2 regions of the Candidatus Streptomyces philanthi genome follow, and region 1 is predicted to be linked to the other one. Evidence: predicted binding sites of a transcription regulator. Region 1 holds the regulator's gene; the other holds the start of a gene.
What was found. Region 1 encodes HrcA, which represses chaperone genes, less so after heat shock. Its sites were predicted from a motif close to TTNGCACTCNGNNNNNCNGAGTGCNAA; they were not measured.
Positions count from the first base shown of each region.

Region 1 (5,364 bases):
CGGGTCGTCGCGGTGGGTGCTCTGGTGGCCGCCGGCCTCGATGCCCTGGACGCAGAGGGCGTCCGCGCCCGCCCACTGCGCGGCCTGCGCCTCGGCGACGGTGGTGACGGTCACCACGGTGTACGTGCCGACCTCGGCGAGCGAGCCGAGGACGTCGCGCGAGGGGCAGCCGAAGACGAAGGAGACGACCGGGACCGGGTCGTCGCGCAGCACCGCGAGCTTGGCCTCGAAACCGTCGTCGGCGCCGCGGCCGACATCGATGTCGTCGAGCGGGGTCCCGTACCAGGCGGCCTCGCCGGCCAGCTGCTCCCGGTAGACGTCGACGGCCGCGGTGCCGACGAGTTCGGGCTGCGGCATGAAGAGGTTGACGCCGAACGGCTTCGCGGTCATCGCGCGCAGCCGCGTGATCTCCTGGTACATGCCGTCAGCGGTCTTGTAGCCGGCGGCGAGGAATCCGAGGGCGCCGGCCTCGCCGACGGCGGCGGCCAGCTCGGGCCGGGAGGCCCCGCCCGCCATCGGGGCCTGAACGATCGGAAGGCGGCTGAAATCGGTCAACGCGGTGGGCATGCGCACATCGTGTCACGCCGGGTGGCCGCCGATCCGCGCGGGCGCACGGAAAGCGCCGCGGGCGGGCCGGGAGCGCAAAGCTCCCGACCCGCCCGCGTGACAGGGTCTAACGACCGTTGAAGGCATCTTTCAGACGCGAGAACAGTCCCTGCTGGCCCGGCTGGAACTGGCCGGTGGGCCGCTCCTCGCCGCGCAGCTTGGCGAGGCGGCGCAGCAGTTCCTCCTGCTCCGCGTCGAGCTTGGTCGGTGTCTGCACCTCGACATGGACGATCAGGTCGCCGCGTCCGCCGCCGCGCAGATGCGTCACACCGCGCTGGTGCAGCGGGATCGACTGGCCGGACTGGGTGCCGGGCCGGATGTCGACCTCCTCCATCCCGTCCAGCGTCTCCAGCGGGCACTTGGTGCCCAGCGCGGCCGCCGTCATCGGGATGGTGACCGTGCAGTGCAGATCGTCGCCGCGCCGCTGGAACACCGGGTGCGGCGCCTCGTGGATCTCCACGTAGAGGTCGCCCGCGGGGCCGCCGCCGGGGCCTACCTCGCCCTCCCCGGCGAGCTGGATGCGGGTGCCGTTGTCGACGCCCGCGGGGATCTTGACGGTGAGGGTGCGGCGGGAGCGGATGCGCCCGTCGCCCGCGCACTCGGGGCAGGGGGTCGGGACGACCGTGCCGAAGCCCTGGCACTGCGGGCACGGCCGGGACGTCATGACCTGGCCCAGGAAGGACCGGGTGACCTGCGAGACCTCACCGCGGCCGCGGCACATGTCACAGGTCTGCGCCGAGGTGCCCGGCGCCGCGCCCTCACCGCTGCACGTGGTGCACACCACGGCGGTGTCGACCTGGATCTCCTTGGTCGTGCCGAACGCCGCCTCGTCCAGTTCGACGTCGAGGCGGATCATGGCGTCCTGGCCCCGGCGGGTGCGCGAGCGCGGGCCGCGCTGCGAGGCCGTGCCGAAGAAGGCGTCCATGATGTCGGAGAAGTTGCCGAAGCCCGCGCCGAAGCCGCCGGCCCCCGCGCCGCCGCCCGCCTGGGAGAGCGGGTCGCCGCCGAGGTCGTAGACCTGCTTCTTCTGCGGGTCCGACAGCACCTCGTAGGCGGCGTTGATCTCCTTGAACCGCTCCTGGGTCTTCGGGTCCGGGTTCACGTCCGGGTGGAGTTCGCGGGCCAGGCGCCGGAATGCCTTCTTGATCTGGTCCTGCGAGGCGTCACGGCTGACACCGAGGACCGCGTAGTAATCCGTGGCCACTTACGACTCCGCGAGGATCTGTCCGACGTAACGTGCCACTGCGCGTACCGCTCCCATCGTTCCGGGGTAGTCCATGCGGGTCGGTCCGACCACGCCGAGTTTGGCGACTGCCTCGTCGCCCGAACCGTAGCCGACCGCCACGACCGATGTGGAGGTCAGGCCCTCATGGGCATTCTCATGCCCGATACGTACGGTCATGCCCGGGTCCTTGGCCTCCCCGAGCAGCTTGAGGAGCACCACATGCTCCTCCAGGGCCTCCAGCACCGGCCGGATGGTCAGCGGGAAATCATGACCGAAGCGGGTGAGATTGGCGGTACCGCCGATCACCAGCCTCTCCTCGGTCTCCTCCACCAACGTCTCCAGCAGCACCGACAGCACCGTCGAGACCGTACCGCGGTCCTCCTGCTCGAAGGACTCCGGAAGATCCTGCACCAGTTGCGGGACATCCGTGAAACGGCGGCCCACGACACGGCTGTTGAGCCGCGCCCGCAGGTCGGCCAGCGACGTCTCCCCGAACGGGGTCTGGCAGTCGACCAACCGCTGCTCGACGCGTCCGGTGTCGGTGATCAGGACGAGCATCAGCCGGGCCGGGGCCAGCGCGAGCAGTTCCACGTGCCGCACCGTCGAGCGGGTCAGCGACGGGTACTGCACGACCGCGACCTGCCGGGTCAGCTGCGCCAGCAGCCGGACCGTGCGGCCCACCACGTCGTCGAGGTCGACGGCGCCGTCCAGGAAGTTCTGGATCGCCCGCCGCTCCGGCTTGGACAGCGGCTTGACGTCGGCCAGCTTGTCGACGAAGAGTCGGTAGCCCTTGTCGGTGGGGATACGGCCCGCGCTGGTGTGCGGCTGGGCGATGAACCCCTCGTCCTCCAGGGCGGCCATGTCGTTGCGGACCGTCGCCGGGGAGACCCCCAGCTTGTGCCGCTCGGTCAGCGCCTTGGAGCCGACCGGCTCCTCCGTGCCGACGTAGTCCTGGACGATGGCACGCAACACCTCGAGCCTGCGCTCACTGAGCATTCCGCGCACCTCCAGTCCGGCCGTCCGCCGTCTCATCGTCATCTCGTCCTACCTGGCACTCACACGGGCCGAGTGCCAAACACAGCCAGTGTACGGCCGGGTAGCGCGACCGGGGCAAGAGAGGCCGTACCGGCGGGACCCCCGATCCGGGTGTTCCACCGCCGCTCCCCCGTCCGGCGGGCAACGCTATCGCGATACCGCTAGCGTCTCGGTCATGCGCAGTTCTTGGGAAGAGGCCGGGTGGGAATCGCTGGGCGAGGGCGTCGCCCGGCGCCGCATGCCGGGGTGGGACGAGACGATCGGCGTGATCGCCGGGGACACCGGCGTGCTGCTCGTCGACGCCGGCGCGACGCCCGGCGAGGGGCAGCAGGTGGCCGCGGCGGTACGGAGCGTGCTCGGCCGCGACGTGACGCATCTCGCGCTGACCCACCCCCACTTCGACCACGTCCTGGGCGGCGGTGCCTTCCCCGACGCGGAGGTGTTCGGCGCCGCCGGCCTGGACGCGCTGCTGGTACGCGAACGGGACGCCCTGCGGGACGACGCGGTACGGCACGGCCTCGATCCCGAGGTCGCCGCCGAGGCGGCCGCCCGGATGCGCGTACCGGGCCACCCGGTGCACGGCGAACTGACCGTGGACCTCGGCGGCCGGCGGGCGCTGCTGGCCAACGTCGGCCCCGGGCACACCGGCCACGACCTGGCCGTCCTCGTACCGGGACGGCACGGCGGGCCCCCGGTCGTCTTCTGCGGCGACCTGGTCGAGGAGTCCGGCGAGCCCAGCGCCGGACCGGACGCGCTGCCCGCGCTGTGGCCCGCCGCCCTGGACCGGCTGCTGGCCCTCGGCGGCGAGGACGCGCGGTACGTGCCGGGGCACGGCGCCGTCGTGGACGCCCGGTTCGTCCGCGCGCAGCGCGACGCGCTCGCGGCCCGGCACGGCGTGTCCCCCTCCTGACGGGGGCCGTGCCCCCTCTACCCTCACCCCGTCCCGCCCGTCCCCGCCGGCTTCCCGTGCCGTCCACAGAACAGGTCCCCGCACCGTGCAGAGCAAGCGCTACAGCCCCGATCTGACCCCGCCGTGGAAGAAGAAGCAGCCCGCCCCCGAGGTGCCCGCGGAACCGGATCTGGTGGTCGAGGAGATCACCTCGGGCTTCTGCGGGGCGGTGGTCCGCTGCGAGAAGACGGCGCAGGGCCCGACCGTCACCCTGGAGGACCGGTTCGGCAAGCACCGTGTCTTCCCCATGGAGCCGCGCGGCTTCCTCCTGGAGGGCAAGGTCGTCACCCTCGTCCGCCCCCCGGCGCGCCCCGCCGCCACCGGCCCGGCCCGTACGGCGTCCGGGTCGATAGCGGTGCCCGGCGCCCGCGCCCGGGTCGCCCGCGCCGGGCGCATCTACGTGGAGGGGCGGCACGACGCCGAGCTGGTCGAACGGGTCTGGGGCGACGACCTGCGGATCGAGGGCGTCGTGGTGGAGTACCTGGAGGGCGTCGACGACCTGCCGGAGATCGTCCGCTCCTTCTCGCCCGGCCCGGACGCCCGCCTCGGCGTCCTCGTCGACCATCTCGTCCCCGGCTCCAAGGAGTCACGGATCGCCGCGTCGGTCACCGACGCGAATGTGCTGGTCGTCGGGCATCCGTACATCGATGTGTGGGAGGCGGTGAAGCCGTCGTCCGTCGGCATCCCCGCCTGGCCCGTCGTGCCGCGCGGCCAGGACTGGAAGACCGGTGTCTGCCGGGCGCTGGGCTGGCCGGAGAACACCGGCGCGGCCTGGCAGCACATCCTCTCCCGCGTCCGCTCCTACAAGGACCTGGAGCCCGCGCTGCTGGGCAGGGTCGAGGAACTGATCGACTTCGTCACGGTCGGCGGTGACGCTTGAGCGGGGGGAGGGTCTGGAACATATCGGTGTCGATCTTGATACCCAGTTTGTCCAAGGACACCGGGGTGCCGAACTGCGTAGTGCGTTGCACCTGGTAGTCGGCGTTGTCCCCGCGGCCGGTCGGTTCGGTGAGCATCACGCAGTGGGCCGCCATGGGATCGATGATCAAATAGATCGGCACCCTGCCCGCCGCGTAGATCGAACGCTTCTCCCCGTAGTCCCGGTCGACGCTCGTCTTGGAGACGACTTCCACGACCATGGTGACGGCCGGTGCGGGGATGAGCCGTCCGGGCCCGCTTTCCACACCCTCTTCATGGACTACGAGGTCGGGCTGCGGTTCGCTGGTCTCGCCCGGGATGGCGATGTCCTGAGTGGTGAGCCACTCATAGCGGTCCATCGGGATCTGCAGTGCCACGGAGCGCACGATTCGATTGTGGACCCGGTCGGGTCCGGCCATCATCACAATGTCCCCCCTGAGGAGTTCGGCCTTGTAGCCCTCCGGAACCTCAAGGTTCTCGAAGAACGCGGTGACGTCGGTCATCGGTCGGTCGTCCACAGCGGTCATCTCCGTGGCCCTCCACATCCCGCCGCCTGCTTTTGGCGGCAGCCTAGGGACAGCGTAGGCAGGCGGTGGGGGCGTTCGGGGTGATTCACCCTTTCGGGATTCGT
Region 1 covers NZ_JCANQV010000004.1:41,073-46,436, reverse strand. The annotation lists gene AC51EU_RS01550 (nitronate monooxygenase) at 1-567, opposite strand, end outside; gene dnaJ (molecular chaperone DnaJ) at 674-1,810, opposite strand; gene hrcA (heat-inducible transcriptional repressor HrcA) at 1,811-2,827, opposite strand; gene AC51EU_RS01535 (MBL fold metallo-hydrolase) at 3,042-3,776, shown strand; gene AC51EU_RS01530 (DUF3097 domain-containing protein) at 3,862-4,695, shown strand; gene AC51EU_RS01525 (Uma2 family endonuclease) at 4,673-5,260, opposite strand.

Region 2 (5,364 bases), on a different contig from region 1:
CGCGTTGAAGACGAAACCGAAGGTCACGGTGATCGTGACGGCGAACAGCACCCCGAGCCAGCGCTTACCGAGCCCGTAGCGCATGTAGTACGCGGGGCCGCCCCGGAAGATGCCGGGCCGTTCGCCGCGCACCTTGTAGAGCTGGGCGAGCGCCGACTCGACGAACGCGGAGGCGCCGCCGATGAGCGCCATCACCCACATCCAGAAAACCGCGCCGGCGCCACCGAGCGTGACGGCCGTCGCGACACCGGCGATATTGCCGGTGCCGACGCGCGCGGCGGCGGAAATGGTGAACGCCCCGAAGGACGAGACGCCCTTCCTGCCGTCCGGTCCCGGTGCCGCCTTGTCCTTCAGGACCCGCAGCATCTCGGGAAACATCCGCATCTGCACGGCCTTGGAGCGGACCGTGAAATACAGGCCCGCACAGATGACCAGCGGAATCAGCAGATAGGTCCAGAAACCGTCGTTGACGGCGACGATCAGGGAGTCGAAAGTGCTCATCGGGTCCTCGGAGTCGGGGTCGGGCAGGGCTCCCCCGGTCCGGGGACGGGGAGAGGGGCGGCTCGGCTCTGAGCTCCGCGCGATGCCATGCGTGAAAAATCGTAGCAATGGGACCTTTGGCCCCATAACCCCTTGAGAGAAACGACACCCTCCCCGACAACGCCACGGGGGCGGCACCCTCCCGAAGGAAGATGCCGCCCCCGTGGACTGCGGACGGGAATCCGATCCGTACGGATCAGAAGTCCATGTCACCGCCGGGCATGCCGCCCGGAGCGGCCGGGGCGGCCTTCTCCGGCTTGTCGGCGATGACGGCCTCGGTGGTCAGGAACAGCGCGGCGATGGACGCGGCGTTCTGCAGCGCGGAGCGCGTGACCTTGGCCGGGTCGAGGATGCCCTCGGCGATCATGTCGACGTACTCGCCGGTGGCGGCGTTCAGACCGTGGCCGACGGCCAGGTTGCGCACCTTCTCCACGACGACGCCGCCCTCAAGACCACCGTTGACGGCGATCTGCTTGAGCGGGGCCTCCAGGGCGAGCTTCACGGCGTTGGCGCCGGTCGCCTCGTCACCCTCCAGCTCCAGCTTCTCGAAGACCGCGGAGGCCTGGAGCAGGGCCACGCCACCGCCGGCGACGATGCCCTCCTCGACGGCCGCCTTCGCGTTGCGAACGGCGTCCTCGATGCGGTGCTTGCGCTCCTTGAGCTCGACCTCGGTGGCGGCACCGGCCTTGATGACGGCCACGCCGCCGGCCAGCTTCGCCAGACGCTCCTGGAGCTTCTCGCGGTCGTAGTCCGAGTCGCTGTTCTCGATCTCGGCACGGATCTGGTTGACGCGGCCCTGAACCTGCTCGCTGTCGCCCGCACCGTCGACGATGGTGGTCTCGTCCTTGGTGATGACGACCTTGCGGGCGCGGCCCAGCAGGTCGAGACCGGCGTTCTCCAGCTTGAGGCCGACCTCCTCGGAGATGACGGTGCCACCGGTGAGGATGGCGATGTCACCGAGCATGGCCTTGCGGCGGTCACCGAAGCCCGGGGCCTTGACGGCGACGGACTTGAAGGTGCCACGGATCTTGTTGACGACCAGGGTCGACAGGGCCTCGCCCTCGACGTCCTCGGCGATGATCAGCAGCGGCTTGCCCGACTGCATGACCTTCTCCAGCAGCGGAAGGAGGTCCTTCACGTTGCCGACCTTGGAGTTGACGATCAGGATGTACGGGTCGTCGAGCGACGCCTCCATACGCTCCATGTCGGTGGCGAAGTACGCCGAGATGTAGCCCTTGTCGAAGCGCATACCCTCGGTGAGCTCCAGCTCCAGACCGAAGGTCTGGGACTCCTCGACGGTGATGACGCCTTCCTTGCCGACCTTGTCCATGGCCTCGGCGATGAGCTCGCCGATCTGGGTGTCGGCGGCGGAGATGGAGGCGGTGGAGGCGATCTGCTCCTTGGTCTCCACGTCCTTGGCCTGCTCCAGCAGCGCGGCGGAGACGGCCTCGACGGCCTTCTCGATGCCCCGCTTCAGGGCCATCGGGTTGGCGCCGGCGGCGACGTTGCGCAGGCCCTCGCGGACCAGCGCCTGGGCCAGGACGGTCGCGGTCGTCGTGCCGTCACCGGCGACGTCGTCCGTCTTCTTCGCGACCTCCTTGACCAGCTCGGCGCCGATCTTCTCGTACGGGTCCTCCAGCTCGATCTCCTTGGCGATGGACACACCATCGTTGGTGATCGTGGGGGCGCCCCACTTCTTCTCAAGGACGACGTTGCGGCCCTTGGGGCCAAGGGTGACCTTGACGGCGTCGGCGAGCTGGTTCATCCCGCGCTCAAGACCGCGCCGTGCCTCCTCGTCGAACGCGATGATCTTGGCCATGTGAAGTGGTCCTCCCGGACGGTCGGGGGCCCCTGCTCCTGAGGGAGCCTGGGGTGCGTTGCTCCGGACCGCGCTGGCGCCCGCGACGGACGGCCTGCCTGCCAGGTGGTTCCTTGCCCCACCGGCCTGCGGGCCTCACCGACCCGGTCCTGATCTGTCACTCTCCCCTGGAGAGTGCTAACGCCAATGATTAGCACTCGACCCCCTTGAGTGCAAGCGGCTTCACAGAAGCGTCCTTCAGGGGTGGCGGTCGGGCGACGGGTGGGCGCAAGCGGCTTCGCGGAAGCCTCCTTGAGGAGTGGCGGTCGGGCGACGGGTGGGCGCAAGCGGCTTCGCGGAAGCGTCCCGAGCACGACAGACGCCCCCCGATCCCGCTCACACACCCCGCCCACCCCCGCACGCACGGGAGGCCCGCACCCCCTCGGGGTGCGGGCCTCCTGCACGCTGTCGCCGGTCGGCGCCTCAGCCGGCCACCCGGACCATGTCCGCCTGGGGCCCTTTCTGGCCCTGCGAGATCTCGAACTCGACTCGCTGCCCCTCTTCCAGGGTGCGGTAACCGTCCATCTGGATCGCGCTGTAGTGGACGAATACATCCGCACCACCGTCGACCGCGATGAAGCCGTAGCCCTTCTCCGCGTTGAACCACTTGACGGTGCCCTGAGCCATGCCTAACTCCCCTATTACTGGCCCTTGCGCAGGACCGCACTCCGCGGACCCGGGTCAGACCTCACCCCGCGAATGGCCCGTGGGGTGTGCGCCGGAACGCGTCGACCGCCGCTGAATGTATCTGCCCCACTGCCCAGCGCAACAGGTCAATCGGACGAGAAATCCGGGGGCCGGGGAAGGTGTCATATGCGGCGCACTCCCGTATTCCCGGGCAATTCGGGCCGGGCAATCGCACGCAGGCGCGACAAATAACGCACACATTTCGCGCACAACTCACCGCGATCTTTCCGGCGTTCCACACGCGGGCGGCGAGGATCATGAGGGGAAACCGACGCCATGATATCGCCTTTCACCACGCGGAATCGCCCCGTCCGCTCTTGGGCGGGACGGGGCGATTCCGGCCGAGTGAGGGATTCGGCCATGAAGAAAGAAATTGGCGTGAAGAGAGCGGTGGGAGTGACGGGACGGGCACCGGGGGTGAGGGAAGCCCCCGGTGCCCGGTGGTCAGCAGCCGCCGGCCACGGCGGGAATGATCGACACGCCCGCGCCGTCCGGGACCGGCGTCTCCAGGCCCTGCTCGAAGCGGACGTCGTCGTCGTTGACGTAGACGTTGACGAAGCGGCGCAGCTTCCCGGTGTCGTCCAGGACGCGGGCCGCGATGCCCTGGTGGTTCTTCTCCAGGTCGGCGATCACCTCGGAGAGGGTCGCGCCCTCGGCCGGCACCTCGGCCCGGCCGCCGGTGTAGGTGCGGAGGATGGTGGGGATGCGGACGTTGACGCTCATGGTTCTGCCTTCCTGCGACTGCTGGGACTGAGGGTGGGGACGAGGGATGAGGAGCGACGAGGGTAGGGGTGAGCGGAACCGCGTACCGGGATGCGTACGGGGCGTGGCGTGTATACGGGAGGCCGGGTACGCGCCACCGGGGCACCGCCGCGCACGGGGGCCCTGGGGAGCGTGCCGGGTGTCAGTCCGCCAGGCCGGCGGCGCGGAACGCGTCGAGGCTGGGGCGGATGGTGGCGGTGGGGCCCGTGGTGGGCGCGACGGCGTCCAGCGTCTTGAGGCCGTCACCGGTGTTCAGGACGACGGTGGTCAGGGACGGGTCGAGCAGGCCGTCCTCGATGAGCTTCTTGGTCACGCCGACGGTGACCCCGCCCGCGGTCTCCGCGAAGATCCCCTCCGTACGGGCCAGCAGCTTGATCGCGTCGACGATCTGCGGGTCGGTCACGTCCTCCACCGCGCCGCCCGTACGGCGCGCGATGTCGAGGACGTAGGGGCCGTCGGCGGGGTTGCCGATGGCCAGGGACTTGGCGATGGTGTCCGGCTTCTGCGGGCGGACGACGTCATGCCCGGCCTTGAAGGCGGTGGAGACCGGGGAGCAGCCCTCGGCCTGGGCTCCGAAGATCTTGTACGGCCGGTCCTCGACGAGGCCGAGCGCGATCAGCTCCTTCAGTCCCTTGTCGATCTTGGTGAGCTGGGAGCCCGAGGCGACCGGGACGACGATCTGGTCCGGCAGCCGCCAGCCCAGCTGCTCACAGATCTCGTACGCCAGCGTCTTGGAGCCCTCGCCGTAGTACGGACGGAGGTTGACGTTGACGAAGCCCCAGCCCTCGCCCAGCGGATCGCCGATCAGCTCGGAGCAGAAGCGGTTGACGTCGTCGTAGGTGCCCTCGATGCCGACCAGATCGCCGCCGTAGACCGCGGCCATGACGACCTTTCCGGCCTCCAGGTCGTGCGGGATGAAGACGCACGACCGGAACCCGGCGCGGCGGGCCGCGGCACCGACCGCCCCGGCGAGGTTGCCGGTCGAGGAGCAGGACAGGGTGGTGAAGCCGAAGGCGCGGGCCGCCTCGACGGCGATGGCGACGACGCGGTCCTTGAAGGAGTGGGTGGGGTTGCCGGAGTCGTCCTTGACGTACAGGCCGCCGGTGACGCCCAGTTCGCGGGCGAGGTTGTCGGCCTTGACGAGCTTGGTGAAGCCGGGGTTGAGGTTGGGCTTGCCCGCCACGTCGGCGGGGACGGGCAGCAGCGGGGCGTAGCGCCAGATGTTGTGCGGGCCGGACTCGATCCGTTCGCGCAGCGCCTCGGGGTCGCCGGCCGGGAGGTCGTAGGCGACTTCGAGGGGTCCGAAACAGGAGGCGCAGGCGAAGATCGGGCCGAGGGGGAACCGCTCGCCGCATTCGCGGCACGAGAGGGCCGCGGCGGGACCGAGAGTGACGGCCGGAGTGGTTTCGGTGACGTGCACAGCCATGGAGGCGAGGCCCTTTCTCCTCATCTTCCTCGCGGCGCATCTCGCCACGAGACGGATTTGGCACCTTCCCTAGCCGGGAGCCTCACGCGCG
Region 2 covers NZ_JCANQV010000129.1:9,377-14,740, reverse strand. The annotation lists gene AC51EU_RS16765 (alanine/glycine:cation symporter family protein) at 1-501, opposite strand, end outside; gene groL (chaperonin GroEL) at 737-2,359, opposite strand; gene AC51EU_RS16755 (cold-shock protein) at 2,822-3,025, opposite strand; gene AC51EU_RS16750 (MoaD/ThiS family protein) at 3,530-3,808, opposite strand; gene thrC (threonine synthase) at 3,990-5,273, opposite strand; SAM riboswitch class I at 5,291-5,364, opposite strand, start outside.
Region 2: a site for HrcA is predicted at 2,550-2,576, ahead of groL (chaperonin GroEL). Genes of this name have one in related genera too.